Regions from separate parts of the Pseudomonas poae RE*1-1-14 genome, predicted to be linked through region 1. Evidence: predicted binding sites of a transcription regulator. Region 1 holds the regulator's gene; each other region holds the start of a gene.

Region 1 (5,227 bases):
GCAACAGGCCAATCTGTGGCGCCGTCTGCAACGCATCGGCCTGTCCGGCCCGCTGTCGCGCGACCTGCTGGCGCTGACCGGCAGCATCGAAGAGCCCCGCCAGGCCTGGCGCATGCTGCTGGCGCACCTGGCTCGGATGATCGCCACCCCGGAAATCGAACCCCTGGAAGAGGGCGGTGTGATCGCCATGGTCGGCCCTGCCGGCATGGGCAAGACCACCACCCTGGCCAAGCTGGCCGCCCGTTACGTGCTCAAATACGGCGCCAACAACATCGCGCTGGTTAGCATGGACAGCTACCGTATCGGCGCCCAGGAGCAGCTCAAGACCCTCGGCCGCATTCTCAATGTGCCGGTGACCCACGTCGACCCGGGCCAGTCCCTGGCCAACGCCCTCGACCCGCTGCTGCGCAAGCGCGTGGTGCTGATCGATACCGCCGGCCTGCAAGCCAGCGACCCGGCGTTGCGCATGCAGCTGGAAAGCCTGGCGGGCCGCGGGATCAAGTCGAAAAATTACCTGGTGCTTGCAACCACCAGCCAGAAACAGGTTCTTACCGCTGCGTATCATAGTTACAAGCGCTGCGGGCTGGCCGGCTGCATCCTCACCAAGCTCGACGAAACCGCGAGCCTGGGCGAGGTGCTGAGCCTGGCAATCAGCCATGAATTACCGGTCGCCTACCTGACCGACGGCCCGCGGATCCCGGATGATCTGCATCTGCCGCGTCGTCATCAGTTGGTCAGCCGTGCCGTGAGTGTGCAAATGCAAGACGAGCCTAGCGAGGAAGCAATGGCTGATATGTTCGCCGACCTTTACCACAACCCGGCAAAACGGGTCGGTTGAGGCAGGATGAACGCCGTGAAATGTACCTACATCGATGGTCTGCAAGCGATTCAAGCGGCCAAGCCATGTAGCCTGCGTCTAAGCAAGACAAGGTAAAGAAATAAAATGGGCAGCATGCATCCCGTACAGGTGATCGCGGTGACCGGCGGCAAAGGTGGCGTCGGGAAAACTAACGTGTCAGTGAATTTGTCCCTGGCCCTGGCAGAGCTTGGCCGTCGCGTCATGCTGCTGGACGCTGACCTGGGCCTGGCGAACGTGGACGTTCTGCTGGGGCTGACCCCCAAACATACGCTCGCCGATGTGATCGAGGGGCGCTGTGAGCTGCGCGATGTGTTGCTGCAGGGGCCTGGCGGGATCCGCATCGTGCCGGCTGCCTCTGGCACCCAGAGCATGGTGCACCTGAGCCCGGCGCAGCATGCCGGCCTGATCCAGGCGTTCAGCGACATTGGCGACAACCTCGACGTGCTGGTGATCGATACCGCCGCCGGCATTGGCGAGTCCGTGGTCAGCTTTGTACGCGCTGCGCAGGAAGTGCTGCTGGTGGTGTGCGACGAGCCCACCTCGATCACCGACGCCTACGCCCTGATCAAACTGCTTAACCGTGACTACGGCATGAATCGCTTCCGCGTGCTGGCCAATATGGCCCAGAGCCCGCAGGAAGGGCGCAACCTGTTCGCCAAGCTGACCAAGGTCACGGATCGTTTTCTTGATGTCGCCCTGCAATACGTTGGCGCGGTTCCCTACGACGAATGCGTGCGCAAGGCTGTGCAAAAACAGCGTGCGGTCTACGAAGCATTCCCGCGTTCCAAGTGCGCGCTGGCATTCAAGGCGATTGCCCAGAAGGTCGATACCTGGCCGCTGCCCGCCAACCCGCGCGGGCATCTGGAATTCTTCGTCGAGCGATTGGTGCATCAGACAAGCGCGGGTCCTGTGCTATGACATCCAGCGGCTACAACCTCTATAAAAAATCGGCACGTGACAGCCAGGGCGAATTGATCGAGCGCTATGCGCCGCTGGTCAAGCGCATCGCCTATCACCTGCTGGCACGCCTGCCGGCCAGCGTGCAGGTCGAAGACCTGATCCAGGCCGGCATGATCGGTCTGCTCGAAGTGTCGACCAAGTACGACGCGAGCAAGGGCGCCAGTTTCGAGACGTATGCGGGTATTCGTATCCGTGGCGCCATGCTCGATGAAGTGCGTAAAGGGGATTGGGCGCCGCGTTCGGTGCACCGCAATACGCGGATGGTCAGTGACGCAATTCGCTCAATTGAAGCAAAAACCGGTCGCGACGCTAAAGATCACGAAGTTGCGGCCGAACTCCAATTGAGTCTCGATGATTATTACGGGATTTTGAACGATACCTTGGGCAGCCGCCTGTTCAGTTTCGACGACCTGTTGCAGGACGGCGAACACGAAGGGCTGCACGAGGACGGCGCGAGTGCGCATATGGAACCGTCACGCGACCTGGAAGATGAACGTTTTCAGGGCGCACTGGCGGACGCCATTGCCAACTTGCCGGAGCGTGAGCGCCTGGTCCTGGCGCTGTACTACGACGAAGAGCTGAACCTCAAGGAAATCGGTGAGGTCCTGGGGGTCAGCGAATCGCGTGTCAGCCAGTTGCATAGCCAGTGCGCAGCCCGTTTGCGGGGGCGTTTGGGAGAGTGGCGCGCGCGCTGACAGGCAGTGTGGGGACACTGCAGACGATACCGCGAAGGTCACTACTTTCGCGGGTTCGACCCGTGGTGGACCCGGCAGTCCTTTTTGTGTAACGCCTGTTGATTGAAATGGCGCGTCCAGGTGCTGGGCGCGTTTAAGACTGCTTGGAGGTCGAATTGGACAAGAACATGAAAATCCTCATCGTTGATGACTTCTCAACGATGCGGCGGATCATAAAAAACCTGTTGCGTGACCTTGGGTTCACAAACACGGTCGAGGCGGATGACGGTATTACCGCGATTCCAATCCTCAACAGCGGCAGCATCGACTTTCTGGTAACCGACTGGAACATGCCGGGCATGACCGGCATCGACCTGTTGCGCCATGTGCGCGCCGACGAGAAGCTGCGCAGCCTGCCTGTGCTGATGGTGACCGCCGAAGCCAAGCGTGAACAGATCATCGAAGCCGCCCAAGCCGGGGTAAACGGTTACGTGGTCAAGCCATTCACGGCATTGGCGCTAAAAGAGAAGATCGAAAAAATCTTCGAACGCATCCAAGGCTAATGCCATCGCGGGGGAGCTATGGAGCAGAAAGAAACAACATTGGGCGATTTTGAGTCGACCCTGAAAAAGCATGCTCACGAGTTGGTCGAGAGCCTTGAAAAAGGTCATTTCGGCGACGCGGTGCAGTTGATCCATGAGCTTAACCAGACCCGTGACCGCGGCCTGTACCAGGAAGTGGGCAAGCTCACGCGCGAGCTGCACAGTGCGATCGTCAATTTTCAGATTGATCCGCACATGCCCCAGGCCGAAGAAATTTCGCAGATCACCGATGCCACTGAACGCCTGTCCTATGTGGTCAAGCTGACCGAGGCAGCGGCCAACCGCACCATGGACCTGGTGGAAAACGCCACGCCGCTGGTCAATGGCATGGCCACCGAAGCCCAGGCGCTCAGTCACGACTGGGGCCGCTTCATGCGTCGCGAAGTGGGTGCTGAAGAGTTTCGTGAGCTGGCCCGTCGGGTCGACGGTTTTCTGTCGCGTAGCGAACAGGAAAACCGCACCGTGGCGAGCAACCTCAACGATATTCTGCTGGCCCAGGATTACCAGGACCTCACCGGTCAAGTGATCAAGCGCGTGACCCAACTGGTCACCGAAGTGGAAAGCAACCTGCTCAAACTGGTGCTCATGGCCGGGCAGGTCGATCGTTTTGCCGGCATCGAACATGACCGTGCGGCGATCCTTTCGGAAAAAGATCCACAAAAACATCTCGCCAAGGGTGAAGGTCCGCAGATTCATGCCGATAAACGTGAAGACGTTGTGTCAGGTCAGGATGATGTCGATGACCTGTTATCCAGTTTAGGCTTCTAAGGAGCACCCACATGAGCTTCGGCGCCGATGAAGAAATCCTTCAGGATTTCCTTGTAGAGGCCGGCGAAATTTTAGAGCAACTGTCCGAACAACTGGTCGAGCTGGAAAGCCGACCGGATGATGCGAACCTGCTCAATGCAATTTTTCGCGGTTTTCACACTGTAAAAGGGGGCGCCGGCTTCCTCCAGCTCCATGAGCTGGTGGAGTGCTGCCACATCGCCGAGAACGTGTTCGACATCCTGCGCAAGGGTGAGCGAAAGGTCGACTCGGAGTTGATGGACGTGATTCTCGAAGCACTGGATGCGGTCAACGGCATGTTCAGCGAAGTGCGCGAACGTGCCCCGATCACCGCCGCCACCCCGGAACTGCTGGCCGCCCTGGCGCGCCTGGCAGAGCCAGCTGACGAGGCGGTCGCCGTGCAAGCTGCGCCTGCACCGGTGGCCGAGCCTGAGCCTGAGCCGGATGTCACCGACAGCGAGTTCGAACAACTGCTCGATTCGCTCAACGCCGTGAAGGCCGAGGCCGAAGCACCGCAAGCGCCACAGCCACCGGCTGCGGCACCTGCCGCGCCGACCAGCGAAGACATCACCGACGCCGAATTCGAATCCCTGCTCGACCAGTTGCATGGCAAAGGTCAGTTCGCTGCCGACGCCGTGGCACCGGTGGCCGCGCCGCCCGCAGCCACAGCCAGCGCCAGCACCGATATCACCGACGACGAATTCGAAGCCTTGCTCGACCAACTGCACGGCAAGGGCACGTTCGCTGCCGATGCCTTGCCGGAAGTCGCCGCGACGGCGCCAGCCGCCGCCGCGCCAGCCGCTGCTGCCGCCAGCGCAGCACCGGCCGGTGACGGGTTGATCAGCGATCACGAATTCGAAGCCTTGCTCGACGAACTGCATGGCAAGGGCAAGTTCGCCGAAGTGGCCCCGGCCGCAGCGGCGACTGCCGCGCCTGTGGCCGCCAAGCCAGCACCTGCACCGGTCGCCAAGCCAGCACCTGCACCGGTCGCCAAGCCGGCACCTGCACCGGTGGCCAAGCCCGCGCCGGCACCGGCCGCAGCACCTGCACGTGCCCCGGCTGCCGCCGTGGCCGAAAAACCGGTCACCACCGAAGCCGAAACCACCGTACGGGTAGACACCGCACGCCTGGACGACATCATGAACATGGTGGGCGAGTTGGTGCTGGTGCGTAACCGTCTGGTGCGCCTGGGCCTGAGCAGTGGCGATGAAGCCATGCAAAAGGCCGTGTCGAACCTCGACGTGGTCACCGCCGACCTGCAGACCGCGGTGATGAAAACCCGCATGCAGCCGATCAAGAAAGTCTTCGGCCGCTTCCCGCGTCTGGTTCGCGACCTGGCACGCCAG
Region 2 (5,227 bases), 1.6 Mb from region 1:
GTGGGCGCCCATGCCGGGATCCAGGGCATGGGCTTGTTGATTGGCGGCGGCGCGCACAATGTCATCGTGCGTAACCTGACGCTTTCGGACATCAACCCGCGAGTGGTCTGGGGCGGTGATGCGCTGACGCTGGACGATGCCGATGGCGTGTGGATCGACCACGACACCTTCGCGCGGATCGGCCGGCAGATGATCGTGAGCGGCTGGGGCAGCGCCACCCATGTGACGATTTCCAACAACGAATTCGACGGCCGCACGCCCTATTCGGCGACCTGTGACGGTCACCACTACTGGGTCTGGCTGTTTCTCGGTCACCACGACACCCTGACGCTGGCGGGCAACTACGTGCACGACACCTCGGGGCGTGCGCCTCATGCCGGCGGCATGGGCGGTGCCGAGGTGCGTGCGCAGCTGGTCAACAATGTGTTCGCCCACCTGACGTATCAGGGCGCGATCATGTCGCGCACCACCAGCGCCCATCTGCTGGTGGAAGGCAATGTCTTCGATGACGTGTCCCACCCGCTGTTCAACGACACCCGCCAGCCCGGCACCGCCTTCGCCCTCTTCGCCCCCGCCGCCGATAACACTTGCCAGGCCGCCATCGGCCGGCCCTGTGTGCCGAACCAGCAGTGCCAGAGTGGCGATGATTATCGCCCTCAGGACGCGGCGGCCCTGCAAGCGTTCAGTCAATACCGCCAGTACCTTGTGGCGCCGCAGCCGCCCGACAGGGTACGCCTGCAGGTGCCCCGCGATGCCGGCGCCGGCCATATGACTCTGGAGAAAAGCTGATGCGACGTCTCATGCTGATCGTGCTGTGCACCCTGGCGATTCAGGCTCACGCCGCCGGTTTCGGCTTTACCCGCAGTGACGCGCGCATCGTGGTCGACACCGACGCCAACCTGGTTTTCAGCGTGGACACGCGCAACGGCGACCTGGTCTCGATGCGCTATCGCGGCAACGAACTGCAGACCACCGAACCCAAGGCCTCGCAGATTGCTTCTGGACTCGGCAGCGCACAGGTGGAGGCGCACACCGTGGGCGATGTGATTGTGATCAGCGCGCGGGCGGGTGAGCTGATCCACTACTACCTGGCCAAAAAAGGACGCGCGGCGATCTACATGGCGACCTATGCGCCGGCCTTGCTGCCGGTGGGCGAGCTGCGCTTTGTGGCGCGGCTGAATGTCAACAAGCTGCCCAAGGCCGAGCGTGGCACCGATTCCAATGTCGGCACGGCCATCGAAGGCAAGGATGTGTTTTTGCTCGCCGATGGGCGCACCAGTTCCAAGTTCTATTCGGCGCAAGCGATGATCGATGACCCGCTGCACGGCGTCAAAGGCCCGGGGGTGGCGGTGTACATGATGATGGGCAACCGCGAGCTGAGCGCGGGCGGCCCGTTCTTCAAGGACATCGCCACGCAGAAAACCCCGATCACCCACGAGCTGTACAACTACATGTTCTCCAACCATACCCAGACCGAGCCTTATCGCGGCGGCCTGCACGGTGTCTACGGGCTGCTGTTCACCGACGGTGACGCGCCCGACGCGGCATTGACCGACCTGGGGTTCGTCGACAACCGTCTGGGGCTGGCCGGCTTTGTGGGTAGCACAGAACGCGGCGCCGTTGTCGGCCAGGTGGGCGGCGTGGCCTATGGACTGCCAGCGGTGGTGGGCTTGAGCAATGCCAACGCCCAATACTGGGCGCGGGCCGACGGCAGCGGGCGGTTTGCGTTGACGGGGGTTCGGCCGGGGCATTACCGCCTGACGCTTTATCAGGGTGAGCTTGAGGTGGCGCAGAGCACGGTGGATATCAACGCGGGCGCAACCACGCGCGCGCGCGTGCAGGCTCATGCTCTGGCCGGCCAGGTGAAATGGCAGATCGGCACACCCGATGGCACACCTGCCGGGTTTCTCAATGCCCATCTGCTGGCCTCTGCGCACCCCAGCGATACACGCATGACGCCATGGGCGCCCGTCACCTACAGCGTCGGCACCAGCAGGCCCGACGCCTTCCCCGCCACGCAGTGGCGCGACGTCAACAGCCCCACGCGCATCCAGTTCGTACTGGCCGCCAACGAGCTGCGCGCCTACCGCCTGCGCCTGTTCATCTCACTGGCCCAAGCTGGCGGGCGTCCCACGGTGAGCGTCAACCAGCAGTGGACAGCGCCTGTGCCCCAGGCATCCAGCCAGCCTGACAGCCGTGGCATTACCCGTGGGACTTATCGGGGCAACAACACGGTGTTCGACGTCAGTGTTCCGGCGGCGGCGTTGCATGCGGGGCTCAATACACTGGAGATTGGCGTTGCATCAGGCAAAACCGGCCAGGGTTTTCTGAGCCCGGGCTTTGTGTTTGACAGCGTGCAATGGGTGCAGGAATGACGCCGGGGAATACCGAAACAATTGGACATCTAATTATTATTGACTAATTAAAAATATAAACTAACGAAACTATAATTGCGTGAGTACGTAAAGTTTCGAACAACCGTGTCGATATTAATTCCACGGGTGCAAGCGCCCACACCTGAGGAATTAACATGTTTTTACGTAAACTAAATCTCGCGCCGCGTTCGGCTGTTTGTTTCGGTTTTTTCTGCTTGATCATTATTGCGATGGGAGTACTCGCTCTCAGGCAGGCCGGGCTGCTTAAAACAGCAGAGAAGTATGTCGAAACCAACGTATTGCCCAGCGTACAACTATTGGGCCAACTGGATCGCGAGTTTGTCACCATCCGGGGCAACAACGCCAGGGTTCGCAATCCGATCGAGCCTCAGGAGCGGCGTACCAAGGCCATCAGCGATATCCAGCAATCGCGGCAGTTGATCGATCAATATTCACAATCCCTGAAAAACTTTATTGTCACGCCTCGAGGTCAGGAAGCGTTTGCAAGGTTGCGCGAGTTTCAAGTTGATTACTTTAAAACCCAGGACAATTACCTCTCTTTAGTTAGCGCACAACAATTGGAAGGTGCAGTCGCCATCTCCAACGGGCCCATGAAAGAAGCGGCAGACAAAGTCGAAACCGCGCTGAAAAACCTTATCAGCATTAACCAGGACAAGGCGAAAAAAGCCGGACAAGACGCCGATGACGTTTATCAGCAAACACTGCTGATCGTCGGCGTGTTCATGCTCCTGTCGGTAACCGCGTCATTACTGTTGGCCTGGCTTTATACCCGCAGCCTCACAGCGCCGATCAATCAATCCCTGCTGATGGCCCAACGCATCGCCGCCAATGACTTAAGCCAGCGCATTGATGTGGAGGGCTCCGACGAAGCGGCGCAGCTGTCAAAAGCCATTGCCACCATGCAGTCCAATCTGCGTGATGCCCTGGCGCTGATCGGCGACTCCTCCACGCAACTGGCGGCCACTTCCGAAGAAATGCATGCCGTGACCGAGGGCGCTTCGCGCACGATCCAGCGGCAGAACCATGAAATCGAAATGGCGGCCACCGCGGTGACCGAAATGACCGCCGCCGTGGAAGAAGTCGCCGGCAACGCGGCCACCACCTCCGAGCTGACCGCGCACTCCAGCTCGGCCGCCATCGCCGGGCGTAATCAGGTAAACGACACCGTCGCTGCCATTAATCTGATGGTCGCCAACGTGCAGTCCACCTCCGGTGAAGTGCAAGCGCTGGCAACCATGGCCAATGACATCAGCAAGGTGCTGGACGTGATCCGGGCGATTGCCGAGCAAACCAACTTGCTGGCCTTGAACGCCGCCATTGAAGCCGCGCGCGCCGGTGAAGCCGGTCGTGGCTTCGCGGTGGTGGCCGATGAAGTCAGGGCGCTGGCCCATCGCACGCAGAAATCCACCCAGGAAATCGAGCAGATGGTCAGCTCGATCCAAGCGGGCACGGGCAATGCGGTGTCGTCGATGAACCAGACCAGCGCTCAGGCCAGTCAAACCCTGGAAATGGCCAACGGTGCCGGTAAAGTGCTGGGCGACATCACCGACTCGCTGAGCCAGATCAACGAGCGCAACATGATGATCGCCACCGCCGCCGAGGAACAGGCCCAGGTCGCGCGGGAAGTGGATCGCAACCTGGTGAGTATCCGCGACCTGTCCAGCGAAGCTTCCGAAGGTTCGAACCAGACGGCGATTGCCACGGCCGAGCTGACCAAGCTGGCGACCGACCTCAATCAGTTGACCCGCCAGTTCAAGCTTTAGGCCGGGCCGCCAGCCGGTTGCAGCCGTACAACAGCATGCCCAACAGCAGCAGCGCCCCGCCCCGCAACCAGGTGTCGAGGCTCTGCTGGCTGAGCAGAAGCAGGCACGACACGATCGCCAACACCGGCACCCAGGTGGGCACGCGGAAGTGGTCGACGTCGAGGGTGTCACGGCGCAGCACCAGCACCGCCAGATTAGTGCTCAGAAACACAAAGAGCAGCAACAGCACCACCGTCTGCGCCAGCGCCGCCAGGGTGCCGGTCAACGTCAGTGCGATAGCCACCAGGCTGCTGGCGATGATTGCCACCCACGGCGTACGCCGCTTGGGCAGCACCCGCGACAGCGGTTCGGGCAGCAGGCCCAGGCGCGCCATGCCGTAGGTCAGGCGGCTGGCCATGATCATGGTCAACAGCGCGCCGTTGGCCACCGCCACCAGGGCAATGAACGCAAACAGTTTGGGCGGGATGTTCAAGCCTGACGCGCGCACCACTTCCAGCAACGGCGCCGAGGTTGCCATCAGCCTGTCCATCGGCAGCACGGTGGACGCGGCGACACCTACCGCCATGTAAACGATGCCGGCCGTCATCAGCGCGCCGAACAGCGCACGCGGATAGACCTTGCGCACGTCACGGATTTCTTCGGCGAGGTTGGCCGATGTCTCAAAGCCAACGAACGAGTAGAACGCCAGCAGCGCCGCGCCAAGCACGGCAAGCATCGGGTTGATGCCGGGCTTGAACTCGAAGGCGCGGCCCAGGTTGGCTTCGCCCGACTGGAAACACCAGGCGGCCGCGACCACCACCAGCAATAGCCCGGACAGTTCAATCGCCGTCATGAGCATGTTGGCGCCCAGCGACTCCTTGATGCCGCGCGCATTGAGCAACGCAATCACCAGCAGAAAAATCAACGCAGCCAGATGCGGCGAGATATTGATGAACGCTGCCAGGTAGTCGCCGGCAAACGCCAGCGAAAGCCCGGCGGCGCTGGTCACCGCTGCGGCGAGCATGCTGAAGCCCACCAGAAAGGAAATCAGCGGCGACTTGAAGGCCTTCTCGGCGAACACCGACGCGG
Region 3 (5,227 bases), 2.3 Mb from region 1:
CCCCGGCATTCGTGAATTCGGCCTGGGCCACGTCAGCCGCAGCGATGTGGAAGCGGGTTTCATCGAGTTCAACGACTTGATCGGCACCTGCCGCTTCCGCGACTGCAAACACGACCGCGAACCTGGATGTGCGTTGCTCAAGGCATTGGAAGACGGGCGCGTGCAACAGCAGCGGATGAACAGCTATCGGTCGATTATTGCGAGCTTGCCTGAGAGCAGTTACTGACCAGGCATTTTCTTGATACAGATAAAATGAGTCGTGGGTCCCCCTGGTCCATTGCTTTAACAGGGGGTGGGCATCAAGAATCAGGACCCACTGGGTGGCTGGTACACGCAAGCCAGCTTCGTCAGCGGCATCAAGGCTTATCTACCCCTCTGAACACAAATAAAAACGCCCCGAGCAATCGGAGCGTTTTTTACTTGATACGGCACGTGAGAATCGCCTACGACCCCGTCCCAGGCACCGTAGGATCCTTCACCCCACCATCATCGAACAGGTTCAGCTTCTGGCGCAGCTCATGGGCCGGCAACGGCTCCTGCCCTGGCGGAATCGCATTCGGGTCGGTCGGCACCTCGCCCGGTGCGCCTTCACCCTGGGCGGGTGGCAGTGGCGGCTGGTCGCCTTCAATCGCGCGCTGGGCCTTTTTGGTCAGCACGACAATATCGATGCGCCGGTTGACCGGATTGAAGGGGTCCTTGTTATCGAACAGCTGCGAAGAGGCAAACCCCACCACACGCGCCACTTGCGGGTCAGGGTAACTGCCGGCGACCAGCGCACGCCGGGCGGCGTTGGCGCGGTTGGCCGACAGCTCCCAGTTGCCGAAGTCACCCTGGCCCGCATAGGGCTTGGCGTCGGTGTGGCCGCTGATGCTGATCTTGTTCGGCACCGCCTTGATGGTGTCGGCCATGGCCAGCAGGATGTCTTCAAAGTACGGTTTCAGGCGTGCGCTGCCGGAGTCGAACATCGGCCGGTTGGCGGCGTCGGTGATCTGGATGCGCAGGCCTTCCGGGGTGATCTCGAACGAAATCTGATCCTTGAACTTGAGCAACTGAGGGTTCTCTTCGACCTTGTTCTGCAGTTCCTGCAACAACAGCTCGAGGCGCTCCTGCTCGACCTGTTCGGCCATGCTCTCGACGGTATCGCGCTCCACGGGAATCTTGTCCTGCGGCGACTCGGTCTGCACCTCCGGATTGATGGTGCGTTCCGGCGCCAACTGCGGTGAACCGCCCAGGTCGATCACAAAGGGCGTACCGCTTTCCGAGAAGCCAATCGGGTCCTTGAAGTAACCGGCAATGGCGATCTTCTGTTCCGGCGTGGCGGTGGACATCAGCCACAGCACCAGGAAGAACGCCATCATCGCCGTGGCAAAGTCGGCGAAGGCGATCTTCCAGGCGCCACCATGGTGCCCCGCAGCGAAGCGCTTGACGCGCTTGATGATTATCGGCTGGTTGTTTTCCATGGCTTAGCGACCGCGAACCGCTTGCTCCAGCTCGGAGAAACTCGGGCGATGTTTGGGGTAGAGCACCTTGCGGCCGAACTCCACGGCCAGCGATGGCGGCATGCCGGATGCCGACGCTACCAGGCTGGCCTTGATGGCTTCGTACAGGTTGACCTCTTCCTTGGCATCGTGGGCCAGGCAGGTGGCAAGCGGGCCGAAGAAACCATACGCCGCCAGGATACCGAAGAAGGTGCCCACCAGCGCCGCACCCACGTGCATGCCGATGGCCGCCTGGTCACCTTCGCCGAGGGAGGCCATGGTCACCACGATGCCGAGCACCGCTGCCACGATACCGAAACCGGGCATGCCGTCAGCCACACCGGTTACGGCATGGGATGGATGCTCAAGCTCTTCCTTGAGGCTGAACAGTTCCATGTCGAACAGGCCTTCCAACTCGTGGGGAGCCATATTGCCGGAGGACATGATGCGCAGGTAATCACAGATATACGCGGTCAGGCGCTCGTCTTTGAGCACTGTCGGGTACTTGGCGAAAATCGGACTGGCCGCGGCGTCTTCGATGTCGCCCTCGATAGCCATCATGCCTTCGCGACGGCTCTTGTTGAGGATCTCGTAGACCAGCCCCAGCACGTCCAGATAGAAGGCGTGAGAAAAGCGCGAGCCGAACATGCCCACCGATTTCTTGATCACGTGCATGGTCATGTAGCCGGGGTTGGCCTGCAGAAATGCGCCAAACGCGGCACCGCCGATAATCAGCACTTCGAAAGGCTGGATCAAGGCTGCAATTTTACCGTGGGACAGGACGTACCCACCGAGCACACTTGCGATGACGACAATGATGCCGATAATTTTAGCCATAGGGGATCTGTACTTGCGCCGTCGGGTTCATGGACATAGTGGGTGCAGCTGAAAACTCTTGTTCTACTTATCGGCAAAACTGCGCCAGACTATAGCCCGTTAAGGCGAAAAGCCAACTCAGCCCGTTCCGGGCGTATTGAACGCAAGTGATGATCGCGCCCCAATGATGGCTAATGAAACCAACGTCCCAAGTGCCAAACCCACCACTCTCGCCGCCTGGATCAAGCGCCTGGACGAGGTGCTGCTGCCCGTGCCCCAGGCCGCCCATGAGCGCGTGTGCAAGGCCATTCGCGACAGCCGCAGTTCATTGCGAGATATTGCCGAACTGATGCAAAACAGCCCTGCGCTGGTACTCAGCGTGATGCGCAAAGCCAACAGCCACACCCAGGGCAGCATGACGGAACCGGCGGAAAACCTCGAAGTGGCGCTCAACCGCCTGGGCCTCAAGCGCGCCGAAGAACTGCTCGCGCGCCTGCCCTCGGTGCCCGCCCAGGAAATCCCGCTGGCCTTGCGCCAATTGCTGCTGGTGAGCCAACACGCGTCCCAGCAGGCCAGCGGCTTGTTCGCCAGCCGTCTGGCGCGCCTGTGGCAGGACATTCATTGGGGCAGCCTGCTGTTTCTGTCGCCGCTGTGGCCGATGGCCGTGGCCTACCCCAAGCTGCTGGAAGAGTGGGAACTGCGGGTTATCCATAAAGGCGAGAGCGCCCGCGCGGTCGAGCAACAGGTGTTCGGCGTGCGCCTTTTGGACCTGTGCCTGGGCCTGACCGAAGCCTGGCACCTGCCGGTCTGGGTCTCCCAGGGTTATACGCTGCTGCGCAACGAGAAGCGCCTGCTGGTCAAGGCCCTGCGCATTGCCCGCGAGGATGACGCGCTGCGCCATCAGCAATTGCTCGACGCCGAGCCCAACCTGCGTCGCTGGCTCAACCAGCCGGCCAATACCGTGTTGCTGGCCAACGGGCTGGCGCTGTCGGCCCAGGAGTCCTGGACCTGCCCGCACGCCGAGCGCTGGCAATACCTCACCGCGCTGTACCTGCAACAGCCGCTGGCCGACGTGCAGCAACAGGCTCACCAGCAATCCGTCACCAGCGCCCGCACGACGCTGATGCCCGACCTCTGGCACCCGGCGCTCTCGCTGATCTGGCCGTGGCATGTGCAGAGGGTTCATCGCGGCCTGCTGCCGGCGCCACCGCCCACCGCCGAAGCGCTCGCCGTGTGGCGCAGGCACTGCACCGAGTTGCTGCTGGAGCCGAGCCGCTTCGCCAACGCGATGCACCTGACCACCTGCGCCAAGGACGCGCTGGTGGCCAGCGGCATGCAACGGGTGATGCTGCTGATGACGGATCGCGCCCAGAGCACCTTGCGCGTGCACCAGGTCGACGGCCTGCCGCGAGACGCAGCCAACCTGAGTCTGGACGTGGTCAACAGCACGCTGCTGCAGCGCCTGCTGGAGAAGTCCGCCCAGGTGCGCCTCACGCCCGATAACCATGCGCAATTCTCGGCCTTGCTGCCGCCGATCCTGCGCCGCCTGTTCGCCGGCGAACACCTGCTGCTGCGCTCGGTGAGCTGCAATGGCAAGGTGGTCATGCTGATGATTGCCGACCAAGGCGGCGGGCCGTTTTCGGAAACCACCGTGCAGGCCTTCGGCAAAACCGCCCAATGTATCGAGAAAGCCCTGCACTGCTTTACCAACCGCAGCGCCTGATGCTTGCGCTACAATCGCCCTCCTTTATCACCCACTTTTGTGCCCAGGAGACCTCACATGCCTGACTTCTCTGGCTTGCCGCTGGTGATCGAATCCAGCGACCTGCTTGGTCAACTGGATGCCGAGCACCTGATTGTGGTGGACCTCACCAGTGCCGCCCGCTACGCCCAGGGGCATATCCCCGGCGCGCATTTCGTTGATCCCAAGCGCACCCAACTGGGCCAGGCACCGGCGCCGGGCCTGCTGCCGAACAAAGCCGACCTGGAAACACTGTTCGGCGAGCTGGGCCACACCCCGGACGCCACCTACGTGGTCTACGATGACGAAGGGGGCGGCTGGGCCGGGCGCTTCATCTGGCTGCTCGACGTGATCGGACACCAGAAGTACCACTACCTCGACGGCGGCCTGCTGGCCTGGCTGGAAGAAAAACACCCGCTGTCCACCGACGTACCCGCCCCCGCCGGCGGTCCAGTCAGCCTCACACTGCACGACGGCCCCATCGCCACCCGCGAATACCTGCAAAGCCGCCTCGGCGCCGCCGACCTGGGCATCTGGGACGCAAGGGGCCCGCTGGAGTACTCCGGCGAAAAGGTACTGGCAGCCAAGGGCGGCCACATCCCCGGCGCAGTCAATTTTGAATGGACCGCCGGAATGGACAAGGCGCGCAGCCTGCGCATCCGCCGCGACATGCCGCAGGTCCTCGAAGACCTGGGGCTTACCCGCGACAAGGAAATCATCACCCACTGCCAGACTCACCACCGCTCTGGCTTCACCTACCTCGTGGCCAAGGCGCTCGGTTATCCGCGAGTCAAAGGTTATGCCGGTTCCTGGGGCGAATGGGGCAACCACCCCGACACCCCCGTTGAGATTTAAGGTTTAAGGACAGTTAATGAAAAAGCAGTTGTTTATCCTCAGCCAGTACTTGCTGCCACACCACTTGCTGTCGCGCCTGGCCGGCTGCATTGCCGAATGTCGTGTGCGCTGGTTCAAGAATGCCTTCACCACCTGGTTCGCCAAGCGCTATCAGGTGGACATGTCCCAGGCCCTGGTGGAGGACGTGACGGCTTACGAGCACTTCAACGCCTTCTTCACCCGCGCCTTGAAAGACGGCGCGCGCCCACTGGACCAGACGCCGGGCGCGGTGCTGAGCCCGGCCGACGGCGCGGTCAGCCAGCTTGGTCCGATCGAGCATGGCCGGGTCTTCCAGGCC

Evidence for each region. Region 1 encodes FliA, which starts transcription of late flagellar genes. Its sites were predicted from a motif close to CTAAAGTTTNNNNNNNNNNNGCCGNTAA; they were not measured.
Region 2: a site for FliA is predicted at 2,463-2,490, ahead of H045_RS06515 (methyl-accepting chemotaxis protein). Genes of this name have one in related genera too.
Region 3: a site for FliA is predicted at 2,383-2,410, ahead of motA (flagellar motor stator protein MotA). Genes of this name have one in related genera too.

What each region holds. Positions count from the first base shown of each region.
Region 1 covers NC_020209.1:3,007,187-3,012,413, reverse strand. The annotation lists gene flhF (flagellar biosynthesis GTPase FlhF) at 1-838, shown strand, start outside; gene fleN (flagellar synthesis regulator FleN) at 944-1,777, shown strand; gene fliA (RNA polymerase sigma factor FliA) at 1,774-2,514, shown strand; gene H045_RS12955 (chemotaxis response regulator CheY) at 2,682-3,056, shown strand; gene H045_RS12950 (protein phosphatase CheZ) at 3,075-3,863, shown strand; gene H045_RS12945 (chemotaxis protein CheA) at 3,875-5,227, shown strand, end outside.
Region 2 covers NC_020209.1:1,411,091-1,416,317, reverse strand. The annotation lists gene H045_RS06525 (pectate lyase family protein) at 1-789, shown strand, start outside; gene H045_RS06520 (rhamnogalacturonan lyase B N-terminal domain-containing protein) at 789-2,375, shown strand; gene H045_RS06515 (methyl-accepting chemotaxis protein) at 2,606-4,159, shown strand; gene H045_RS06510 (APC family permease) at 4,149-5,227, opposite strand, start outside.
Region 3 covers NC_020209.1:5,343,383-5,348,609, reverse strand. The annotation lists gene rsgA (small ribosomal subunit biogenesis GTPase RsgA) at 1-226, shown strand, start outside; gene motB (flagellar motor protein MotB) at 444-1,460, opposite strand; gene motA (flagellar motor stator protein MotA) at 1,464-2,315, opposite strand; gene H045_RS23405 (HDOD domain-containing protein) at 2,482-4,017, shown strand; gene H045_RS23400 (rhodanese-like domain-containing protein) at 4,075-4,890, shown strand; gene asd (archaetidylserine decarboxylase) at 4,907-5,227, shown strand, end outside.